3 regions of the Paraburkholderia sp. FT54 genome follow, and region 1 is predicted to be linked to each of the others. Evidence: riboswitches for the same ligand, from Rfam matches in the RefSeq annotation. Region 1 holds a riboswitch; each other region holds the start of a gene.
The links. Region 1 has a riboswitch for manganese ahead of RI103_RS00370 (sodium:calcium antiporter). Riboswitches for the same ligand answer to the same signal wherever they lie in the genome.
Positions count from the first base shown of each region.

Region 2: linked by a shared signal. The riboswitch ahead of RI103_RS09840 (TMEM165/GDT1 family protein) and the one ahead of RI103_RS00370 (sodium:calcium antiporter) in region 1 are both predicted to bind manganese.
Region 3: linked by a shared signal. The riboswitch ahead of RI103_RS20075 (TMEM165/GDT1 family protein) and the one ahead of RI103_RS00370 (sodium:calcium antiporter) in region 1 are both predicted to bind manganese.

Region 1 is NZ_CP134195.1:83,433-91,340, reverse strand. It holds gene RI103_RS00375 (HAD family hydrolase) at 1-469, shown strand, start outside; gene RI103_RS00370 (sodium:calcium antiporter) at 550-1,560, opposite strand; yybP-ykoY riboswitch at 1,643-1,811, opposite strand; gene RI103_RS00365 (outer membrane beta-barrel protein) at 1,912-2,433, opposite strand; tRNA gene RI103_RS00360 (tRNA-Arg) at 2,829-2,904, opposite strand; gene RI103_RS00355 (c-type cytochrome) at 3,179-4,078, shown strand; gene RI103_RS00350 (UvrD-helicase domain-containing protein) at 4,243-6,333, opposite strand; gene RI103_RS00345 (oxidoreductase) at 6,658-7,707, shown strand; gene RI103_RS00340 (hypothetical protein) at 7,904-7,908, shown strand, end outside.
Region 2 is NZ_CP134195.1:2,092,258-2,100,165, forward strand. It holds gene RI103_RS09815 (TIGR00366 family protein) at 1-287, shown strand, start outside; gene RI103_RS09820 (hemerythrin domain-containing protein) at 381-917, shown strand; gene RI103_RS09825 (GFA family protein) at 960-1,373, shown strand; gene RI103_RS09830 (hypothetical protein) at 1,514-1,741, opposite strand; gene RI103_RS09835 (hypothetical protein) at 2,104-2,295, opposite strand; gene RI103_RS09840 (TMEM165/GDT1 family protein) at 2,558-3,148, opposite strand; yybP-ykoY riboswitch at 3,177-3,340, opposite strand; gene ilvD (dihydroxy-acid dehydratase) at 3,940-5,802, shown strand; gene RI103_RS09850 (hypothetical protein) at 6,008-6,619, opposite strand; gene RI103_RS09855 (helix-turn-helix domain-containing protein) at 6,680-7,684, opposite strand.
Region 3 is NZ_CP134196.1:162,352-170,259, reverse strand. It holds gene RI103_RS20100 (chromate resistance protein ChrB domain-containing protein) at 1-787, opposite strand, end outside; gene RI103_RS20095 (DMT family transporter) at 1,003-2,064, opposite strand; gene RI103_RS20090 (metal/formaldehyde-sensitive transcriptional repressor) at 2,216-2,491, shown strand; gene dmeF (CDF family Co(II)/Ni(II) efflux transporter DmeF) at 2,500-3,801, shown strand; partial or broken gene RI103_RS20080 (DUF1289 domain-containing protein) at 3,805-4,024, shown strand; yybP-ykoY riboswitch at 4,092-4,272, shown strand; gene RI103_RS20075 (TMEM165/GDT1 family protein) at 4,288-4,878, shown strand; gene RI103_RS20070 (glycine zipper 2TM domain-containing protein) at 5,108-5,800, shown strand; gene RI103_RS20065 (hypothetical protein) at 5,951-6,235, shown strand; one part of gene RI103_RS20060 (IS3 family transposase) at 7,465-7,908, opposite strand, start outside.

The sequences.
Region 1 (7,908 bases):
CGAGTTCGTCCGCGACGTGGCTCAGCGCATGTACGGTATCCCGCCCGAGCAGGTGATCGGCAGCACGGTCAAGTACCGGTACGGCCAGACTAACGGCGCGGTCTCGCTGGTGCGCCTCGCGCAGGTCGACACGCTGGTCGACGGCTCGGCCAAACCGCTGGCCATCGATCGCGTGATCGGCCGACGTCCGGTGATGGCGTTCGGTAACGCGGACGGCGACGCGCCGATGCTCGAATGGACCTCGGCAGGCGACGGCCCGCGCCTCGCCGCGCTCGTGCATCACACGGATGCGGAGCGCGAATACGCGTATGACCGCGCGGCGAAGAGCGGCAAGCTCGACAAGGGTTTGGACGAGGCCGGCGCGAAGGGCTGGCTCGTCATCGATATGAAAGATGACTGGAAGACCGTGTTCAAGCCGGACAGTGCGACGACGGCAGTGTCGGCGTCGACCACGCCTGCAAAGAACTGAGCGTGAAACGCAGAAGGCCGCTGGTGAGCGGCCTTCTGCGAATGTTCGCCTGGTTCGCGGTGACTGGCTGAGCAGCGCGCCTAGCGAGTCAGCGTAATCGCCAGATACGCGGCGTACAGCACGCCGCAAACCAGCAGCGCCCAGACCGGCACGCCGCGCTCGCGCACGTTGATGCGCAGCCAGGCCGCGGCAGCGAGCGTGATCACAATGCCGGTCACCACTTCGATGCGCGGCACCCACGGCGTCAGCAGAATACCGATCGCGGGCAGCAAGGTGCCCTGGAACACCATTGCACCGGTGATGTTGCCGAATGCCAGCGTGTCCTTGCCGCGGCGAATCCACAGAATGCTGTTGACCTTCTCCGGCAACTCGGTGGCGATCGGAATGATCAGCAGCGAGAGCAGCAGCGGCGACACGCCGAGCACCTGCGACACGCCGCGCACACCATGGATGAAGCCTTCCGCGCCCCATACCAGCAACGCGACGGCGAGCGCCAGTTGCACCGCGATGGTCGCGAGGTTGGTCGGCACACCGAGGCGCGAGATCAGCATCTTGCCCGGCGCTTCGGTGCCGTGACCGGCATCGACTAACTGATTGGATGCGCGGAAGGTCATCACCACATAGGTGACGTAGACGCCGACCAATGCCACGCTGAAAAGCGCCCGCACGATCATCTGGTCGTGCGGCACGTACATCGCGGCGGCGGCCAGCACGAACGCGCACAGGAAATAGTTGAGGTCGCGCGCGAAGCCCGTGCGTTCCGGCGCAACCCAGCCGCGCGCGCCGCGCGAGCCGAGAACTGCGAGCGTCATGAGGAAGGTGGAGAGGGTGGAAAGCATCAGCGGCGCGCCGAGAATCGCGCCGACGCCGATCTCCTGATTGACCGCGCTATCGCTCGTGCCGCCCGCGATCGCGAGCAGCGGCACGAGGGTCTCGGGCAACGCGGTGCCGACGGCGGCGAACAGTGAACCCGTCACGCCTTCGGAGATCTTGAGGCGTTCGCCTAGATGCTCGAGCGCATTGGTGAAGAGTTCGGCCGCCACCAGAATGATGACCAGCATGATGGCAAGTTCGAACAGGAGACCGGTCATGCGCGGAGCTCCGCAAACACGCAGAGGCGCGGCGGATGGACTGGGAGGGGGCAACGATTTTTCACAGGGCAACTCCGCGGTCGGACGCAGATGACAACCAATGACGCACGCCCCCGTCCGACCGGAACGAAGCAGTGCGTCAATGGTCTCGCCAAACCGACCCGGTCGAACGCGCCATGACCCGCAGGTCAAGTATGTTGACGCGCTCTCCTTCAAAGGATGAAGGAAGGCTACTCCCCAGTGACCGGGCGATTCTAACGGCAAGGGACGCTTTCAACAACCTTGTTGCGGCGAAGGCGTTTGAAATATGGCGCTTAAAGCGCTAACCACTCGGCCGCGAATCGAACGGGTTTAGTTGAAGTGATATTGCACGCCGATTGTGAAACTGTTATTTGTTCTTTTGGTGCCGTCGTGATTGCTGGTGTCGGTTGTCCATTCGCCCACTGCGCTTACGTGTTTGGCGAACTTATATTCGACGCCTAGACCCCAGTGGAAACGTACATCCGGCCAGTCTGTCGTCAATCCAGCACGTACATATGGCATGAACTGATTGAACGGCATGCCGAATTTCGCATCGATCCCGCCGTCTTTATATGTTGCCGAGCCGTGATGCAAATCAGCGAAAGCCTCGGCGCCCAGCACGAAGCGGTTGACATCGAAGTTGTATCCAGCTGTGAAACCGGGGAAAACCGTGGTGTGCGACGATTTGTTGACGACGCCCGAAGCATCGGAATTATTCACGCCCACCTTGAAACCCACATAGGGACCCGCAAACTCGCTCACGCCCGTTTCAGGAGCCACTGATTGCGCGTGGACGAAATTGGATAGCATCGTGATCGATGCGGTTAGAACCAGCCGGGTTATTTTGTGCATGACCTGCGAAATAAAACAATCGGCGCGCGAATACTTTCGCAACACCTTTATTGATCAGGGAAGTGGATGTCGAAATACCGCTCCGGAATATCCACCCGTTATGCAATTTGCAGACCAATGCATGCTAATTATGCGGATAGGATGCGGCAATGCGAAATTTCCGCTGACAGACGCTCACACTTCCGATTTCTTAATCGAAGCGCAGATACGGCGAACGTTTTTAGGACGATTCCGCCGATGTGCACGAGATCGTGGGCGGTCGCCGGTGAGCTATGCGCGGGAGTATCGGATGTTGGGGGCGTCCGTCGGAACACGACGAGACCGTAAAAAGACAAAAGGGCTCAGCGCATTCTTCTGTCTGTCTGTGTAAGCCCTGGAGCGAGATCGACTCTTTATGGTGCGCCCGGCTGGGATCGAACCAGCAACCCCTGCCTTCGGAGGGCAGTACTCTATCCATTGAGCTACGGGCGCTTCAACACGAAAGCGCGGCAACCAGAGCGGATGCGACGCCAAAGCGAGACCGGAAGGATACCCGGTTTCGGCCACACCGTCCACCGGACGGCCGCAATGGCGGTATCCGGCGCCTTTCGGCCGACTCTCACGATGCGGGTAAACGCCTGCTGAACACCGCGCCGCGCCCCTCGCCGCCGTCGAAATGTTGCGTCTATAATCGTCCTGGCTGATTAAAGAACAAGAAGTTGCCGTCACGCTGTACCGCTCACATACCCACGGAGACGAGACAAGCATGAGCGAAGCACCACACGGAGCCCCGATCAAAACCCCCGGACAGCTCGTCGCCGCGATCATTGCCAGTTTTGCGGTACCCATCGTCATCATCGTTTTGCTAGTGATCTACGTCGACAATTCGACACGCACCGGCGCCGGCACCGACTCTCTCTCCGAAGCCGAGGTCACCGCCCGCATCAAACCGTTCGCCCAGGTCGACATTCGCGACGCCAACGCGCCGCGCGTCTACAAGAGTGGCGAGGAAGTCTACAAGGCCGTTTGCTCTGCGTGTCACGCGTCGGGTGCGGCAGGCGCGCCGAAATTCACCAATACCGCCGACTGGGCACCGCGCATCGCGCAGGGCTTCGACACGCTGCTGCACACGGCGCTCGCCGGCAAAGGCGCGATGCCGCCGCGCGGCGGCACCAGCCCGGACGACTATAGCGATTTTGAAATCGCCCGCGCAGTCGCCTACATGGCGAACAATTCCGGCGGAAGCTTCCCTGAACCGGCTCAGCCGGCGCCGGGCGCGGCAGCGGCGGCATCCGGTGCAGCGGCAGCAGCGCCGGCCGGCGCTTCGGACGCGGGCGCGGCTCAGGCCGCCGCGGCGATGGCCGCCCTGGCCAGCGTGCCGCAAGCAGCCGCGCCAGCAGCGGGCGGCACGCAAAGCGCGGACGCGTCGCAAGCCGGCAAGGCGTTGTATCAGCAGGTTTGTCAGGCCTGTCATGCGGCCGGCGTGCTGAACGCACCCAAGTTCGGCGACAAGGACGCCTGGGCGCCGCGTCTGAAGGAGCCGATGGACACGGTCTATAACTACGCGCTGCACGGCAAGGGCGCGATGCCTCCGAAGGGCGGCTCGACCGCCTCCGACGCGGACGTGAAGGCCGCTGTCGACTATATGGTCAGCGCGGTGAAGTAAAACGCTCGCGGCGTTTGCCGCACCACTAAAAAATCCCTGCACCGCGTCGCCGCCGTGCAGGGATTTTTTTAACTCGGTCGGCATACAGGCCTGCGCGGTTCGCGTCGTGCGTCAGGCTGGCTGCTATCCGGGGCGACCGCGAGCGCAACGTTCGCAGCGCCCGCTCAAGGCTTCTGCAACAGCGCCTTCAAACTTGCGAGCCGGTCTTTCGGCGACATCGGCGCTTCTTCGGGCGTCGGCGGCGGGGCGTCGTCGAGCAGCATTTCGGGGATGAAGCGCGACGGCTCGCACACCACCGTCTCTCTCGCGCGCTTGCGCTTCTTGCACCAGTTCAGATGCAGGCTGCGCTGCGCACGCGTGATCGCCACATACATCAGGCGGCGCTCTTCCTCGATGCGCGCGTCGTCGATCGGCTCGTCGTCCGGACCGCCGCGATGCGGCATGATGCCTTCCTCGACGCCGACCAGAAACACGTGCGGATACTCCAAACCCTTCGACGCATGCACCGTCGAGAGCCGCACCGCGTCGGGATCTTCCTCGCGGCCTTCGAGCATCGACATCAGCGCCACGGTCTGGATCAGGCCGAGCAGATTCTTGCCGGTGTCGCCGAGACCGTCGGCGGTGTCGTAGCCGGTGGCTTCGTCGTTACCGGCACCTTCGGGCTCGGCCTTCGTGCCTTTACGCTTGAGCCACTCCATGAACTCCAGCACGTTTTGCCACTTCGCCTGCGCCTGACGTTCGTCGAACGCATCGTAGAGATAGGCTTCGTAGTGAATCGCATCCATCAGTTCGTCGAGCAGCGTGCCGGCGGCGTCCTTCTCGGCGCGATCGGTGAGCCGCTGCATGAAGTCGCAGAACACGCGCATGGGTTCGATCTGCCGCGGCGACAGACGCGCCTCGATGCCGCCCATATACACCGCCTCGAACAGCGACACCTTGGCCTGGCCCGCGAACGAGCCGAGCGCCTCGAGCGTCGTATTGCCGACGCCGCGGCGCGGTGTGGTGATCGCGCGGATGAACGCGGGGTCGTCGTTCGCGTTGGCGATCAGACGCAGATACGCGCAGATGTCTTTGATTTCGGCTTTGTCGAAGAACGACTGGCCGCCGGACAGCACGTACGGAATCCGCTCACGCCGCAACACCTGCTCGAAGATGCGCGCCTGGAAATTACCGCGATACAGGATCGCGTAGTCGCGGAAATTCGCGCGCCGTTCGAACTTGTGCGCCGACAGCCGAAACACCACGGACTCGGCCTCGTGCTCTTCGTCGTTGCACGGCGTGACGGTGATCGTGTCGCCCATGCCGTGTTCGGACCACAGCTTCTTCTCGAACAACTTCGGATTGTTCGCGATCACGTTGTTCGCGGCGGTCAGAATGCGCACCGTCGAGCGGTAGTTCTGCTCCAGCTTGATCAGATGCAGCTTCGGAAAATCCTTGCTGAGCTGCCCGAGATTTTCGAGCGTCGCGCCGCGCCAACCGTAGATCGCCTGATCGTCGTCGCCAACCGCCGTGAACGCCGCGCGCTTGCCGGCCAGCAGTTTCACCAGTTCGTACTGGCAGGCGTTGGTGTCCTGATACTCGTCGATCAGCAGATAGCGCAGCTTGTTCTGCCAGCGGTCGCGCACCTGCTCGTTCTTCTCGAAAAGTTCGGCGGGTAGACGAATCAGGTCGTCGAAATCGACTGCCTGATACGCGTGCAGTGTCGCCACGTAATTGCGGTAGACGATCGCGGCCTGGTGCTCGTCCTCGTTCGCGGCGATCGCGATCGCCTGCTCGGGCATGATCATGCCGTTCTTCCACAGCGAGATGATCGACTGGATCTTGCGGATGAAGCCTTTGTCCGTCGAGCCGACCTGCTCCTGGATCATGCCGAAGCAGTCGTCGGAATCCATGATCGAGAACTGCGGCTTCAGGCCGACGTGCTCCGCTTCCTGCCGCAGAATCTGCACGCCGAGCGAGTGGAACGTGCAAACCGTCAACTGATTGACGGGCACTTTGCGGCCTTCCTTGCCGGGCGTGGTGAGCGTCTTGCCTTCGAGCAGCTTGCCCACGCGCTCGCGCATTTCCAACGCGGCCTTGTTCGTGAACGTGACGGCGGCGATGTGGCGCGGCTCGAAGCCCTTGGCCTCGATCAGGTGCGCGATCTTCTGCGTGATCACGCGCGTCTTGCCGCTGCCGGCGCCGGCGAGCACGAGACACGGACCGTCAAGATAACGGACCGCTTCATTTTGAGCGGGGTTCAGGCCTGCGGACATCGTCTGTGGATGGGTAATGCGGTTGAAAGCAGCGGTTGAAAGCGGCGGTCGAGGGCGTAGCAGCGCAAATTCGCCAGCCGAAGGCCCGGGGGCATGCTGCGCGGTCCCGGCCGCTGGAACGGGCGCCCCGCGCGCTGCGAAGGTGGTCCGGCCCGCTGCGGTTCGCGCGAGAGCAGCGATGTTAACACGATTGTGCAGACGGATATCGGCGACGGACGCCCACCACGACGCTGACGGCCCACCCTCAGGACATGCCACAATTGCGGTGTTGCGCGCCGCCGCCGCGGTGGCAAAGCGGCGCGCCGATTTTGCAGGAAGACACGCATGTCCGCATCGCTGAAGATTGGATTGATGGGTTACGGTTTCGCCGGCGCGACCTTTCATGCGCCGGTGATCGAGCACTGCGGCCGCGCGAGCGTCGCCGCCATTGCCACGAGCCAGCCCGAGCGCGCGCTCGCCGACTATCCGCACACGAAAGTGGTGGCGGACCTCGACGCGCTGCTGGCGCTCGATGAACTCGACTGCATCGTGATCGCCACGCCGAACGACACGCACTTCGACCTGGCGCGCCGCACGCTGGAAGCGGGCAAGCACGTGGTGGTCGACAAGCCGGTCACGCTGAACGCCGCCGACGCGCACACGCTCGCCAATATCGCGCTCGCCCGAAGCAAACTCTTCATACCGTTCCACAACCGTCGCTGGGACGGCGATTTTCTGACCGTGCGCGATCTGCTCGCGAGCGGTGAATTGGGACGGATCACGCAATACGAATCGCATTTCGACCGATTCCGGCCGGAAGTGCGGCAGCGTTGGCGCGAGGAAGCGTCGCGAGGCGGCGGCTTGCTGCTCGACCTCGGGCCGCATCTGGTCGACCAGGCGCTGGCATTGTTTGGAGCGCCGCAGACCGTGTCGGCCACGGTGCGCAAGCATCGCGACGACGCCGGTGCGCCGGACTACGTGCATATCCAGCTCGGCTACGCTGAGTTCGAAGTGGTGTTGCACGCCAGTGCGTTGACGGCGCTGGTCGCGCCACGCTTCACCATCCACGGCACGCGCGGCAGCTATATGAAATACGGGCTCGATACCCAGGAAGATCAGTTGAAGGCGGGCCTGCGTCCGGGCGACGACGGCTTCGGCGCGGGCAACGCCGCAGGTGCGCTGCGCGTGCTGGAAGGCGATAAGGAAGTCGAGCGCGAGTTGCCGACGCGCAATGGCGATTACTCCGGGTTCTATATCGCGGTGGCCGACGCCATCCAGAATGGAGTGAAATTCCCGGTGAGCGCACAGGACGCTGTCGACGTAATGACGGTTATCGAGCTTGCCGGCCGTAGTTCGGAAGAAGGCATCCGGTTGCCGTTCGAGCGGATTCGCTGACTGCTTTGCCTGCGCGTCGAAACGGTCTGTGTACCTAAAACGGCACTCGCCACCCGCGCCGCGCAGGTCAAAACCCTGACACGCCCGAAAGGAACATAACGTTACAAATAACGCCGCGCCTCCGGTCAGCGCGTTGCGGCTGTCATCCGTTCCTACCCGGGTAGCACCGCAAACGACAATGACTTCCGGAGAGTCCATGCC
Region 2 (7,908 bases), 2.0 Mb from region 1:
ACTTCAGCTCGCTGATCATCACGCTGCTCATTCCCAGCGCCGGCGGACACTGGGCTGTACAGGGACCTTTTGTTCTTCCCGCCGCGCTCAGTCTGCATGCTTCCGTTCCACGCACGGCCATGGGCGTCGCCATGGCCGAAAACGTCTCGAACATGCTGCAACCTTTCTGGGCCGTACCCGTCGTGGCGATCGCCGGCATTCGCATCCAGCGGGTGATGGGCTACACAGCAATCACGTTTGCCGTCTCACTCGTCATCTATGCAGCGGCGCTTTGGCTGATTCCGTGATTCGCTCGCGCACGCGTCGGGCAAAAAAGCGACGGCGGCTGGGCATGACGTTTGCTCGATCTAGCATTCAACCGCGTGACCGAGGAGAACGTGATGGAAAAGACGAAGCAGGACAACAAGGCGACTGAATCCGCCGCGCACGACGCACTGGCCCTGCTCGAGGCAGATCATCGCGCTGTCGAAAAATTGTTCACGGCATTCAGGAAAGCCGGGGACGATGATCTTGAAGCGAAGTCGGCACTCGCGCAGCGCGCTTGCGAGGAGCTAGCCATTCACGCCATGCTCGAAGAGGAACTGCTCTATCCGGCTGCGCAGGAGGCGTTGCCTGACAGCGACAAGATCGACGTCGAAGAAGCGTACGTCGAGCATTTCCTCGTCAAAACGCTGATCGCGAAGTTCGAAACGCTGAAGGCGGGCGACAAGGGCTTCGACGCGACCTTCAAGGTGATGAGCGAGATGGTGGGACATCACGTCGAAGAGGAAGAAGGGGAACTCTTTCCGGAACTGCGCAAGTCAAATTGCAATCTCCGCGCGTTGGGCGAGAAGATGGCGAAACGCAAGGCGCAATTGCAGAGCAAGCTCGATGCGGTGGGCAGCAGATCGGTGGGCGACAAGACCGCGGTGCTTTAGGACCAGTGTCGCACGACGTCGAAACCGGAGGAGGGCACGGCGATGGAGAGCGAGCCAGTGGAACAAACCGGCGGATGTGCGTGCGGCGCGGTACGATTCCACGTCAGCGCGCGGCCGAGGCGAGTGTCGATATGCCACTGCATGACGTGTCGACGAATACATGGCAACGTGTTCGGCGGTTATGCCATGTTCGAGCGCAGCGCTGTGGCGTTTTCCGGTGCGACGCAGGCGTGGCAGAGTTCGCCCGGGGCGCGAAGGCATTTCTGCCCGACATGCGGATCGGTCGCGTTCATGGAATATCTCGACAGCGACGAATTGGACCTTCCGCTGGGTGGCTTCGACCGGGTCGGCCTGTATGAGCCGAGCTACGAGCTTTGGTGTTGTCACAAGGAGCCATGGCTGCCCGCCGGTGTGCGCGCGGAATATAACGAAGACAGACCCACGGCGGACGAGTAACGAACGTAGCGGTGGCGGAATGCCGGAACAAATATCGCGCGAGGCGTTGCGCCGCTGGCAGCGTTGACTGCGTGGCAAGAGGTTATTCGATCACGGCAAGCCCATGCAACGGCTGCCGATCAATCACTGTGTACGTTGCTTTAAAGGCGGGCGATCCCGCCGTCTATCTGATCAAACATGAACCGCAGGCGCGTCGCTCTCCCGGCAACAACGGGAAGCGATGTCTGCGCCGTTTCAAGTGCTGTCATACGCTGGCGCCAATAGACGAGTCCGAGCACACTATTGGCGACGAGTTGCGGGAATATGTGTTCGAGATGAGTCAGATCTTTTTCAAGCTGATGTTGCGTATTGGCCTGGTCACCATTCATGATTTTCTCCTGCCGATAAAGAACGGGCTCATCAACGGGATGTCGGCATCCGTCCCATAGCGTCGGGAACGGGGCGCATTCGTGGTTCGGGCACGGGTCCTCTTTGCGTGTCCGATATTTCTCGCACACGAACTCCCGCTAACACCGACGTCCGGACTAGTTGCGTTGCGGCGACCTCAGCAACGAAAGGCGGCGAGAGACGATTCGGACAGAACGATACAGAAACGCCTTCGTAGAGCGAGCGGCCAGCGCCGCCATTCTCTCTCCGGTCTTATGATCAAGCGTGCAGATCTGGAACGGCCGCGTGTCGGAAGGCCAAAGGCTGCATGGTTATCGAGTGGATGAGAGTCTGAACCTCGGCGTCAACTCTCTGCCAACGCCGCTGAATAACGCCATTTGCTTGCTTTCGAATCAATGCGGGCGTCGTTGACGCGTCGTATTTCCTCCCGTGCACGATCCGCCTGTTCGAGCGAGAGTGCCTGGGCCTGACGCGACAGAGCATACTCGCTCACATTGCCGGCCGTACGTGGTGCAGTTTTGATTTGTGATCGCATGATGATTCCAGAACGAGGGGCACTGAGCGCGACCCATCTACCGACTGTATACCCATCGCCCGGTGCAAGCACGCTTTCCTTTACAAAGGTCAAAAGCTGAACGGCCAGGGCCCATTTTTCTCGAGTGCGAAACGGCGACACGGTTGTCGGCTATGCGCAGCCTGGGTGCCATACGCTGCGGAAGTGGATGAGGTCGACCCTGCGATGTTTGAGTGCGTCCCGGAGCGAGCGCGGACGCCACGCGCCTTGAACGTACTTCGAACTAGAACAGCGGATGCTCGTGCGGATACAGCGCCGTCCTGAGAGCGAGGCCGCCGAGGACAACGAAGATGACAGCGGCCAGAATGTGGACCGCCTTGGTTGGCAGGCGGTCGGCGAACTTGTGTCCCAGGTAGATGACGGGCACGTTTGCCAACATCATGCCAAGCGTGGTGCCGGCGACCACCCCGAAAAACTCGTGAAATCGCGCGGCCAGGGCGATCGTCACAACCTGCGTCTTGTCACCCATCTCCGCGAGGAAAAACGTCAGCGCCGTGGTGCCGAACACCCCCATCGGATGCGTGGTCGAAACCGCCTCGGCCCCGTCGAGCTTGTCGGGGATCAGAATCCAGACGGCCATGACGGCAAACGATGCGACGACGGCCCAGTTCAGGACCGTGGGACTCAGTACGCTGGCAAGCCACGCGCCCAACGCGCCGGACGCAGCATGATTGACGAGCGTCGCGGCGAACACGCCGAGAATGATCGGAATGGGCTTGCGATACCTGGCGGCCAGCACCAGGGACAGCAGCTGGGTCTTGTCGCCTATTTCGGCTAGGCCGACCACACTGGTCGAAACGAGGAACGATTGCATGGTTTGTAGGCCGGGCCGCGCGATAAGTACACGATGACGCGCATTCCGGCGACCCGGTCAGGTCGGAATGCGAGTCATCGGTCTTGCCAGGCATCGTGCTGTGCACGCCATGGCGGTCTGTCGACCCCCAAGTATGTTGACGGGCACCCTCGATCATTGCGGTCGAGGCGGCTACTCCCCAATGAGTTGCGCGATTCTACAGTGTCCTGACAGAGTGACGCAAATCGTCAGCTTTCCGACAGGCGGCGCGATGAGCAGGATCTGCGCGGAGCCACGAACGCGGAATCCAGGAGAGGAGGCCGGCAAGGGCACACATTGGCGCGACGACGATCGAGGCGACCGTTCTACACAACGTTCTTATACGCGACTGTAGTGGACGCCGCCATTCCGCAGGGAACAAGAACTCGAAAGTCGCGCGCATTCCTCAACAGGATTGACGATGTTCGTGGCAACGCGTCCGCGCCGACATTTCCATTTCGGGTTGACACCGATGAGCGTCATTGGTGCAGCTTCCCCGCAGTCTCAATCGCGGCGGACATCGTTTCAAGGAAATCTTCACGCCGCTTGTCCGCCTCGAACGACGGCCAACTAATATCTTTTGCGACCTAATTCCACCGAAAAAATATATTGGACGTCTTAAGTGTCCTCTCGCACTATTCGTACCTTCCCAGCCGCACGCGCGCGCCATTGCGAGCCACTGGCGGCACTCGGTGCGCCGTCACCATCCGTAACGGTGCTTGCCGGCCTGGGCACAATTCCAGTCTTGACGACCCCAATACCTGAGGACACAGATGCCTGACTATCGATCGCGAACTTCGACCCATGGCCGCAACATGGCCGGCGCCCGCGCCTTGTGGCGCGCCACCGGAATGAAGGACGGTGATTTCGGCAAGCCCATTATTGCGGTGGTGAACTCGTTCACGCAGTTCGTGCCGGGCCATGTGCATCTGCGCGACCTGGGCGCGCTGGTGGCGAGAGAGATCGAAGCGGCCGGCGGTGTCGCCAAGGAATTCAACACCATCGCCGTGGATGACGGCATCGCCATGGGTCACGGCGGCATGCTGTATTCGCTGCCCTCGCGCGAACTGATTGCCGACTCGGTGGAATACATGGTCAACGCGCACTGCGCCGACGCCATGGTCTGCATCTCCAACTGCGACAAGATCACGCCGGGCATGCTGATGGCCGCCATGCGCCTGAACATCCCCGTCGTCTTCGTCTCCGGTGGTCCGATGGAAGCGGGCAAGGTCAAATCGCCGACCGATGGTCAGGTGATCGCCAAGATCGACCTGATCGACGCAATGATCAAAGCGGCCGACCCGAAGATCAGCGACGCTGAAGTGGCGGAAGTCGAGCGCAACGCCTGCCCGACGTGCGGCTCGTGCTCGGGTATGTTCACCGCGAACTCCATGAACTGTCTGACCGAAGCGATCGGTCTGGCGTTGCCCGGCAACGGCACGATCGTCGCCACGCATGCATGGCGCAAGGGTCTGTTCGAGCAGGCCGGCCGCCTCGTGGTGGATCTGTGCCGCCGCTACTATCAGGAAGAAGACACGTCGGTCCTGCCGCGCAGCATCGCCAGCAAGCAGGCGTTCGAGAACGCCATGACGCTCGACGTGGCCATGGGCGGTTCGACCAATACGGTGCTGCACCTGCTGGCAGCGGCGCAGGAAGCCGGCGTCGACTTTACGATGTCGGATATCGATCGCATCTCGCGCAAGGTGCCGTGCCTGTGCAAGGCGGCGCCCGCCACCGACAAATACCATATCGAAGACGTGCATCGTGCCGGCGGCATTCTCGGCATTCTCGGCGAACTGGCGCGTGCGGATCTGCTCGACCTGTCGTGCGGCAACGTGCATAGCGGCACGCTGGGCAATGCCATCGCCAGATGGGACGTCGCCGGCGGCGCGGGCGAAGAAGCGCAGAAGTTCTTCCGCGCGGCTCCCGGCGGCATTCCGACCACCGTTGCGTTCAGCCAGGAAGCCACGTTCGCGTCGCTGGATACCGACCGCAAGACCGGTTGCATCCGCAGCAAGCAGAACGCGTATTCGAAAGACGGCGGCCTCGCCGTGCTCTACGGCAATCTCGCGGAGAAGGGCTGTATCGTCAAGACCGCGGGTGTCGACGAATCGCAATGGATTTTCTCCGGGCGCGCGCGCGTCTTCGAGAGCCAGGACGACGCAGTGGAAGCCATTCTGGGCGACAAGGTCGTGGCGGGCGACGTGGTCGTGATCCGCTACGAAGGCCCCAAGGGCGGCCCCGGCATGCAGGAAATGCTTTACCCCACGTCGTATCTGAAATCCAAGGGCCTGGGCAAGACCTGCGCGCTGTTTACCGACGGCCGTTTCTCCGGCGGTTCGTCGGGGCTGGTGATCGGACACGCGTCGCCCGAAGCCGCCGAAGGCGGCACGATCGGTCTGGTGGAAGAGGGCGATGTGATCGAAATCGACATTCCTCACCGCAAGATGCATCTGGTGGTGTCGGACGAGGAATTGGCGCGCCGTCGCAAAGCCATGGAGGCACTCGGCGACAAGGCCTGGCTGCCGGTGAACCGTGAACGCGTGGTGTCGCAAGCGTTGCAGGCCTACGCCGCGCTGGCGACCTCGGCCGACCGTGGCGCGGTGCGGGATATCTCGCAACTCAAGCGCAAGTGAGGCGGGACGGCTCTGGCGCTGTGAGGCGATCAGGGCCGAAGGGATCGATAGGCGGCGTGCTGCCTATCGGTCGCGGCGCAATGAGACCGGCCTACCGGCTCGATACGCATCGTAGAAACAGAACCCCGATATTTGTTCGTCATGCCAGGGGTGTCATCGCCGGTGCGATGAGGCGGGACCGCTCCGTACCGTGATGCCGCAGCCATCAGGACGACGCGAGGCGACGCGGGACAACGCGAATCACGCTATCGCGCTGGCGCGCGCGCTCACGCATGAGTCGCGGAACGATGACGGCGTGGGCCAGTGTATGAAGCGCTGCTTCGGCGGGACGGGTTCCTGCCATCGCCCAGAATCCGGATCGGACGGCGGGCAAGCGGCTCTCGTCGCCGCAAAACAACGCGGCTTCGACACGCGACGTATTGGCCGAAGCTCGAATCGCCTCATTCGCACCTACGCAGTTCCAGCAGAAGGATCCCAGCGCTCGAGACGAGGATTTGACGAGATGGATGATCATGCCGGCGCCGTCCCCATCCCGATGACGGGCGATCTCCCAGGAGAGCAGGCCGTCGAATACCGGCAGACCAGGGGTCCATGCATCGACCTCGGACTCGGCAAAGCCCCACAAGCGCAAGCCGACGCGCAACGCGGCGCCTTCGGCGGGTAGCGGCCGATTGTCACGACGTCCGCTGATTTCAAGCGCGTTGGAATTGAGATTTCGCATACTGTCGTACTCCTTGCTGTTCAGTAGGTTGATAGTGTGGCGGCCCATAGAGTCAAATCGTGTCCCGATCGATCCACAATTTTTTTCGTTGTCCACCAAAGCGTTCGATCCTCGTTGCCTTTCGAAAATGATCCATGACGCTTAATGCGAGATCTGTCAGGACGCATTCGAAGAACGCTTGTTGGAGCGATATTCCGTGGGCGTTGTCGCGAGGTATTTGCGGAACAGCTTCGCGAGTTGTCCGCCGCTGCCTATCCCGCAGCGGCGCGCAATCTTGTCGACCGGCAGCGTTGTCTCGGCAAGGAGTCGGCAACTCGTATCAAGCCGCACATACACCAGGTAGTCTGACGGCGTCACACCTATCTCGGCTTTGAAGCGTCGCAGAAAATTGCGCTCGCTCATGGCAGCGAAATGCGCTGCTTCGTCGATTGCAATCGGCCGGTCGCTGTTCTCTTCAAGCCACCGCGCCGAGTTCCGGATTCTCTCGCTCACATCTCGCGAGGCCGCTCTGTATAGGAACGCTGTGAATCGCGTCGATGCGGGCGGTGCGACGCACTCGGCGGCTTTACGCGCGATCTCCGCGCCGAGATCGTCCTGAATGACACTCAACGCACTCTGCAGCGCGCTCGCTGCATCACGTAACGCCTTCGGATCGAGACCCTCGCGGCGCTTGACGTACGGCGTGCCGTCGGCGGCAAGTCCGATACCTGATGCATGCGCAAATCCGGCCGCTTCGAGCAGCAACTGACCCTCGGCGATGGGGAGCACCAGATCGCTGTGGAAGTAGGCTTGGCGGAGCCACATCAGCAACCGTTCATCACGGACGGCGCTCTGTATGCCCGTGCCGCCGGCGATGAACAAAGCATCGAAACTCAGGGCCTGGCGGCATGCCTCCACACTGTCAGTCCAGACAAATACCGACGATGAGCTGGCGATCCGGCCGCCGGCAGTCGACAGCAGCCGGACCTCATAGCGCGTGGCATTGCGTGGCGAACTGTCGGCAAGCGCATTGGCCGACTGAAACGCTTCGACAATCGATGCTGTTTCAGGAAGCGCAAAGCCGTTGAATAAGGCAATGCCAATGTGTTTCACTGTGTTTGTGTCGGGCAGAGTGTGTCCTTTTAGGGCGGTGATATCTCGAACGTCGGCAAAGCAATGCATCCCGCTTTACTGCGGAAGTCAAATCCCTTCCAATTCAAGCTGGTGAATCTCACTGCCTGTTGTGCACAAAAGAAAATCACCAGGCTTAAGGGAATGGGCTCGATCAGACGGTTTGCCCATTTCATTTCCTCGTGTTCGAAGTCGGCACAGCGAGAAGATAACCGTGCGTTCGGACAATCGCTGTCCCATTCAACTTTCGAGTTCGTCCGTCATATCGAGACACT
Region 3 (7,908 bases), on a different replicon from region 1:
CGCCCAGCTTAAGCAGCCCCGGTTCGTCTTCAAGGCCGAAGCTGGCTACCAGCACCTCGAAACTCACGCGGTCGCCGATGTGTGTGAACGCAGCGCCGTCGAAGTCAAAGCCCAGCGCATCGTCCGGGCACTCGCTCGGCGACGCGAGCCACAGGAAGCGTGCCCGAAAATCAATAAAACGCCGGATGAGCCACGCGCTGGCAACACGGTCGACCCACAGGCGTTGACGCGTTGCCCACGTCCGGCCCTGATGGTCTTCGCGACGCAGTACCGCAATCGCACCTTCGGCCTGATGAGGTTCCCCCGGCGACAGGACGGTGTTCGCCACCACAACGAAGTCCTGCCAGGCGGCCTCGGCCCGCGTAGATGCCTCGTTCCGAAAAAAGTCGATGCTTGAAATGGCCTCGAAGTCCTTGCCAACACGGCGCAATAAGCGGGTGATTTCGGCGGGAGAGAGGTCCGACAGGGTTTTTCTTGCGTCCGCCAGCGACCGCGCGAAAGCTGCGTACTCGTCGGTTCTGTCGAACAGGGACTGGAATTCGGCCTCCTGGTCCACTCCCCGGCTAGTGGTGCCGACGACGTGGGCCGCTCCTCCGGCTTCCCCGATGCTGGTTCCAAGATCCAACAGTTCAGCTTCTGCGGCATCGGTCGCAGGCAGCAGATAGACCCCGTCCCGTAAGACAGCACAACCTTTGGCCTTGAGAGCGCGCCAGAAGCGCATCCGGGCCGTTGCGTTATCGGTCGGCAGCGACAACACGAGCAGGAGCCAGTCGTTAAGTCGATTCATGTTGTATACGTTACAACATGGTAGATAACTCTACAAGAATCAATTTTTGAACGCGGATTGGAATGGGGCGGACCGCAGCGGTGCCGACCCGGAATCCTCGAAACTGGCTGGAAGAGGATTGGGGGGCCCATGGCCCCTGTGACGAGCCGATGTCCGACGGCCGGCGCAGAACGCACCGACCGTCGAGCTTTCCAAGCGAAGATTCGATTCCGTCGTCAGTGAATATGGCGGTGGTGAATATCGGGGAAATGCGCGTGCGTGTGGGTAATAGGCGTGTGCTGGTGGGGATGCGTGTGCGGCTCCTCACCATCCCACTCAAAGTCGTGCGTGTGCTGATGGTGTTCGTCGTGCCGGTGCCGATGGTTGCGGTCCAGGACCTCGTGAGTGTGCGGATGTTCATGCCGTTCACGGATATGCAGCCAGATTCCCAAGCCCATGAGCGCAGCCGCAATCCAGAAAGACACCGACGGGACCTCGGGCCAGAGAATAAGGGATAGCCCGACGCCGAATATCGGGGCGACAGAAAAATACGCGCCGGTTCGGGCGGTACCGAGATTTCGCAGGGCGACGATAAACAGGACCAGGCTCACACCGTAGCCGGCGAAGCCGGTGAGCATGGCAGCCGCAATCTTCCCGACGCCTGGCAGATGCGCGCCGAGAAGCAGCGCGATGCACAGATTGACTGAGCCGGCGACAAGACCTTTCAGACAGGCAATGACCATCGCGTCGTTCGTCGACACCTTCCGCGTCAGGTTATTGTCGACCGCCCACGCAACGCAGGCTGCGACCACGAGGAGGGCACCTGGCGAGACGCCTGCGGCACCCGGCTGCCACGACAGGACGACACCACCCAACACGATTGCCACCATCCCGAGAAATATCTGTACGTCCACGTTCTCGCGGAATACCACCCAGGCGATGACCGCGGTGAAAACGCTCTCGAGATTCAGTAGGAGGGAACTGGTTGCGGCAGGAGTCGAACTGAGGCCGAGCATGAGCAGCGCAGGCCCGACCATCCCGCCCGCTGCGATGGCACCAAGAAGCCAGGGCACTTCGGCGAGCTGAATCCGGCTTTCATTTTCTCGTTCGTCGGCCGTGCGGCGCAGTCGCTGGAAGAGAATTCCGATGGCAAGACCGACGCCGCTACCAAGATAGAACAGACCCGCGACCATGAACGGCGACAGAGAACCGAGCAAGGTCTTGGCGAGAGGCGTCGTCGCGCCGAACAGCGCGGCGGCAAGAACTGCGGTGAAAGCGGCGTTGTGGCGTGCGTGCATGGGTTGACGGACTACGAGACATTAACCAGGTTCGGGAAGTATCCAGTGAAATCCGCGAGCACGGAAAGTTTTGCCTGAACAACCAATACCCTGGCCCCCTATGGTAGACTGAGGGCAATTATATACCCGTAGGGGGTATTTGGAGGGCGCGATGGGTCACACGGTTCAGGAAAAACAGAAACTTCTCAACAGGGTTCGCCGTATCAAGGGGCAAGTTGAAGCCATTGAGCGCGCGCTCGAGGAAGAGCACGGCTGCTCAGACGTCCTGCAACGAATCACGAGTTGTCGAGGGGCGATGAACGGTCTGCTCGCCGTCGTGCTGGAGGACCACATCAGAAATCATCTTGTCGATGCGGAGAGCGGCGAGGAACCAGGTGACAGCGCGACCGAACAGCTCATCGAAGTTGTTCACAGCTATTTCAAGTAGAGTCAAAAATGAGTGAGTTCAAAGACGCCGCATTCGGCGCAGGACATGACCACATCTTTCTGGGTGCCGGTCATGAAAAAAACGAACGCAAGACGTGGGCTGTGATTGCCCTGTGCAGCGCGATGATGCTGATTGAAATCGTCGGCGGCAGTATGTTCGGGTCGCTGGCGCTTGTCGCCGACGGCCTGCACATGTCGACGCACGCTGGGGCCATGCTGATTGCGGCCCTCGCGTACACCTACGCGCGCAAACATGCCACGGACTCCCGCTTCGTGTTCGGTACCGGCAAGCTCGGCGACCTCGCAGGGTTTTCGAGTGCCATCGTGCTTGCAATGATTGCGGTGTTGATTGGCTACGAGGCAGTCTCGCGCTTTATGTCGCCGGTACCGATTCACTTCGGCGAAGCGATTCCTATCGCCGTGGTCGGCCTGCTGGTCAACCTGGTAAGCGTGTGGCTGCTGAGCGGCGGTGACCACGGCCATAGCCATGGTCATGGCCATGGTCATAGCCACGGACACGGGCATGGGCATGGGCATGGTCACGACGACCATGCTCATGAAGACGAGGTGCAGAAGATTTTCGCGCCGTCCGGTGTGTTTGCCGTTTCCATCTTCGAGGATGGGGTTCCCCCCGTTTTCCGGATTACGCCGGCGACTGAGGGTTCGCGACTCGACGCTTCAGCGGTGTCCGTTACGACGCTGCGCCCCGATGGGACACAACAGGTATTCGAGCTGGCTGACCGTGGCACCTATCTGGAATCGAAGGAAGACATTCCTGAGCCGCACGCTTTCAAGGCCATCGTGCGGATGCCGGACGGCGAGCACGAAGTCGAATTCGAAGAACATGACCACCACGACGACGCGCATGAAGCGGCGACCCGGGACCACAATATCCGGTCGGCCTACATCCATGTGATGGCTGATGCGGCTGTCTCCGTGCTGGCTATCATCGGTCTCCTGCTGGCACGTGCATTTGGCTGGCTCTGGATGGACCCGCTCGCAGGGGTCATCGGTGCGCTGGTGATTGCAAACTGGTCGTACGGCTTGATGCGGGACACCGGTGCAATCCTGCTCGATATGAATCCCGACCGGCGCATGGCCGAGAACGTCCGGAACGCTATCGAGGACCGTGGCGACAAGGTTGTCGACCTGCACGTGTGGCGGGTGGGTCCTGGTCATATGAGTGCCGTGGTGTCAGTGGCGACGAGTGAGTCGCAGCGCGACTCCCGCTTCTATCACGCAGTGCTCAGGCGCTTCAAGGGGCTGTCGCATGTCACCGTTGAAGTGCGACCTTCATACGCGGCAGCCTGACCCATGGCGGTCAAGTCGCCGTGCATCGATGTCTGTGCCTTCGATGGGAAGACCAAATTGTGCGTCGGGTCTTTTTCGCACACTCGATGAAATTCGGGCGTGGAAGAAGATGACTGACTACCGGCGCCACCAGGTGATTAACGACCGGGCGCGGCGCGAGGCCAAGTTGCAGCGCGATTCTCCAGTGTTATCGTCCGAACAGCCGCGAACGCAGGACACCTGAATCGATGGGGAGCGCCGCCGCTTCATTCTGGCGACTTGTTTCTGTAACACCTAGCGCGATAGAAGCGCACCCGCTCATTGGGGAGTAGCCGCCTCGAACGCGATGTTCGAGGGCGCACGTCAACATACTTGGCGAGTCGAAAGACCCGCTATGGCGTGCGTAGCTAAATGCCTGGCAAGACCGATGACACGCATTCCGACCTGGCCGCGTCGCCGGAATGCGCGTCATCGCGTTCTTACGGCGCGACTCGGCTCTCACAACCCATGCAATCCTTCCTTGTTTCAACCAGTGTGGTCGGCCTCGCCGAAATCGGCGACAAAACCCAACTTCTGTCTCTGGTGCTGGCTGCACGATATCGCAAGCCCATTCCCATCATCCTTGGTGTGCTTGTCGCGACACTCATCAACCATGCCGCATCCGGTGCGCTTTGGCCCTGGCTTGCGAGTGTTTTAAGCCCAGGCATCCTGAACTGGGCAGTCGTCGCGTCATTCGCGGTGATGGCAGTGTGGATTCTCATTCCGGACAAGCTGGACGACGCCGATGCGGTATTGACGAAAAACTCGATGGGCGTCTTCGGTACGACGGCGCTCACATTCTTTCTCGCCGAAATGGGTGACAAGACTCAAATCGTCACCATCGCATTGGCCGCGCGCTTTCACGAGTTCTTCGGCGTAGTCGCGGGAACAACGCTGGGCATGATGCTGGCGAACGTACCGGTCATCTACCTTAGGCACAAGTTTGCCGACCGTCTGCCGACAAGAGCTGTTCACATTCTTGCGGCGATTATCTTTGTCGTGCTCGGCGGATTGGCTCTGAGAACGGCGCTTTATCCGGCTGCGCATCCAGTGTTTTAACCGGACGGCTGCGTGGAGGCACATATTCCGGCGTCGCCTGAGCTTCGAGCCTAACCAACTGACGCGCGGCACTTCCATCGTCACTGTCACGCTCTGGGGGCGTCTGAGCTTTCAGGCGCGCCGGATTGCGAGGCCAGGACGGTACAAATGCTTACAAAGCATTGTGCTTGCGGGTGCACCATCCTCGCTGCTGTGACGTTATTGAAGGCACATCCCTGTGGAGCTCGCAATGAACACGAACGTTGCCTCGAACATGCCGCCGCGCGGTCGCATCCATCCCCTGGTCGCGAGTGCGGCCGTGGCCGTTATCCTCGCCAGCGCGACCGGTATCGCGGCGATGACCGGAATGCTGCCCACTTCACGAGCTGTTACGGCGCCTCCGACGCAAGCTGCTGCGGCGGTCGCCCCGCTCGCCAGCGCGCCGGTCACGTCGCCGCAACAGTACGTTGAACAACGTGCGACGCAGGAGGCGCCAGCCCAGCCGCGCGTCCATCATCACCGTAGCGCTCCGGTTGAGCAGGCTCCGAGGTATGCGAACAACGATACCTATCAAAGTCAGGCTCAACCCGCTCCAAGGCCAGTAGCAGTTGACCCGAATGCCGGGGAGGTTGTCGCCGTCAACGCTGTCCAGGACCCCGAGCCGACGACGGGGCTCGGAGCCGTAGGCGGCGCTGTCGCTGGCGGGCTGTTGGGAAATCAGGTCGGTGGAGGACGCGGTCGCGTTCTGGCAACGATTGCTGGCGCGGTCGGTGGCGGGTTTGCGGGCAATGGCATCGAGCATGCGGTGCGCAAGTCTACGACCTACCAGGTGCAGGTCAGAATGCAGGACGGCAGCTACCGGAATTTCACCTACACGACACAGCCTCATGTTCAGGTCGGTGAACGTGTCCGTGTCTCGGGCGACTCCCTGACCGCGTCGTAGGCATGGTCGGTACCGGCAGCATCACAGCGGGTTACTGCCGGATACAGTTTTGACATTTCCGCCGCACCTGCTTCCGCGCGCCAGCCCTAAAATCCGCGTCGTTCGCCATTGTTTGGCGGCCGGCAGAAATGAGCAGGACAGGAGAACTCCATGAAACACGCGACCCTTTTTCTGGCAGTGGGACTTTCCGCTGCGTGCGCATCCAGTGCGGCTCTCGCCCACGCTGACATCGGAGTTTATCTGGGGGTGCCCGGGCCCGTCTATGTCGCGCCACCCCCAGTCGTATACGAGGCTCCCCCACCGGTGGTTTACGCACCCGCTCCGGTCTACGGCTACAGTTACCGCTATGAAGGGGATTATGACGAGCGCAGGTGGCATGACCACGGTCGCCACCGTGGATGGGAACGTCATCATCATGGCGACGATGACGACTGATTCACCGACGGCTGCGCCCGCTAGCGACTGAATGCTCGCGGACGTGATTCGACGAACCCCAAATCGGGGTTCATCCTGTCAGCCCAAGCTCGAGCGCGTTCGAATCCCCCTTGATGGGCGTTCGGCGCCGTTGACACAGGCATTCACATCCGGCCGTGTTTCGCCTACTGGTCAAAACTTTTTGAGGACGGAGTCAGCTCTTGCGTGGAAGTGCGTGACATGGCGCACGTGCATCTGGACGCAGTGCGCGCAAAGCTGGAGGAAATGCGACAGCTTGAAACGACTCTGATGGCGTTTGTCGAGAGCTGCAACGAGGTATGCTGCGAAGGGCCGACGAGGGAATGTGCGATTATTGAGGACCTGTCTTGCCTCCCTAAAGTCAAGGTGACCGCGTCCTCGCAGGGATGTTGCGAGGCAGGTTCCACATCCGTGAAGCGGCCGAAAACCGCGAAGTCGATTCTTCCTGAAAAAAGGTGGGCGTAGTTATGGAATTGGGCAGTTTTGCACGAACCTTTGGACTATTTTTCGCTACTGCGATAGCTTAGATTGTCGGCTGCTATCTGCCATTACTTTGGCTCACGGGTAGCTTCTTGGAATCGCATAGGGAGCGTGTACTCGTAATTGAGCGGCGTTCCAGGGTTCGCTGATACTGGCAGTTCAACAAGTTCGCCCCCATCTCGTACTCTCGATGGGAGGTCATAGTCTTCTGAGAGCGCGATGCTCCGAAACCAGGTCTTGGCGTTTCACCGCGTCAGCGAAAGTTGTTATGACCTCACCGGCCTTCGTACGGGAAGCGTCCGTGACCAAATGTTTCGAGCGATTCTTCTGACAGAAGGGTTGGCCGCTGACTCTGAAGAAATCGACGGCACCCTCGGAAACGAGCTACTGATTCTAGGCGGAGGCGTATCCGGAGTCGCATGCGCCCTAGTGGCGACTCAACGAGGTATTCCAGTTACCTTGATTGAGCGGGATGTTAGGGAATTTACGACGCTCTTGAACTCAGACACGCGGCGGAAATCGCTTTGGCATTCGCATTGCGCGATTTGAATATGATTGGCCGCATGGCAAGACGCGTTCAACCGCTTCCTGAATTCATATAGCCCTCTTGCGCAGCAGCCAGCACATCTGGAAGTCATCTACGGGAGCGATGCGAGAGACTACACACATTCAGAAATATTTAACAAAGTTGGCGAGGTTGAACTGACCCCGCAAAGTTGGACAGTTTGAGTTCAGGTTTGAGCGGGCTGGGTTCTGTACATCACAGGACTCAGCCCGTTCAGTTTGAGCTTGATGCGTTTGTGGTTGTAGTAGTGAATGTATTGTCTGATGCCAGCCTTCAACTCGTCGATACTTTCAAACCTGCTCAGCCGGAAGAACTCCGCCTTGAGCGTGCCAAAGAAGCTTTCCATTGCCGCATTGTCGTAGCAGTTTGCCTTGCGCGACATGCTCTGCGTCAGGCCGTGTTGATCCAGCAGCCTCCGGTAAGCAGGCATCTGGTACTGCCAGCCCTGGTCTGAATGCAGCAGCGGGGTCTCCTGGGGACCAAGCTTTGCCAGCGCTTTTTTTAGCATGCTGCTGACCAGATCGAAGACCGGTCGGGTGTTCATCTGATAAGCCACGATCTCGCCGTTATACAGATCCATGATCGGCGAGAGATACAGCTTCTGACCCAG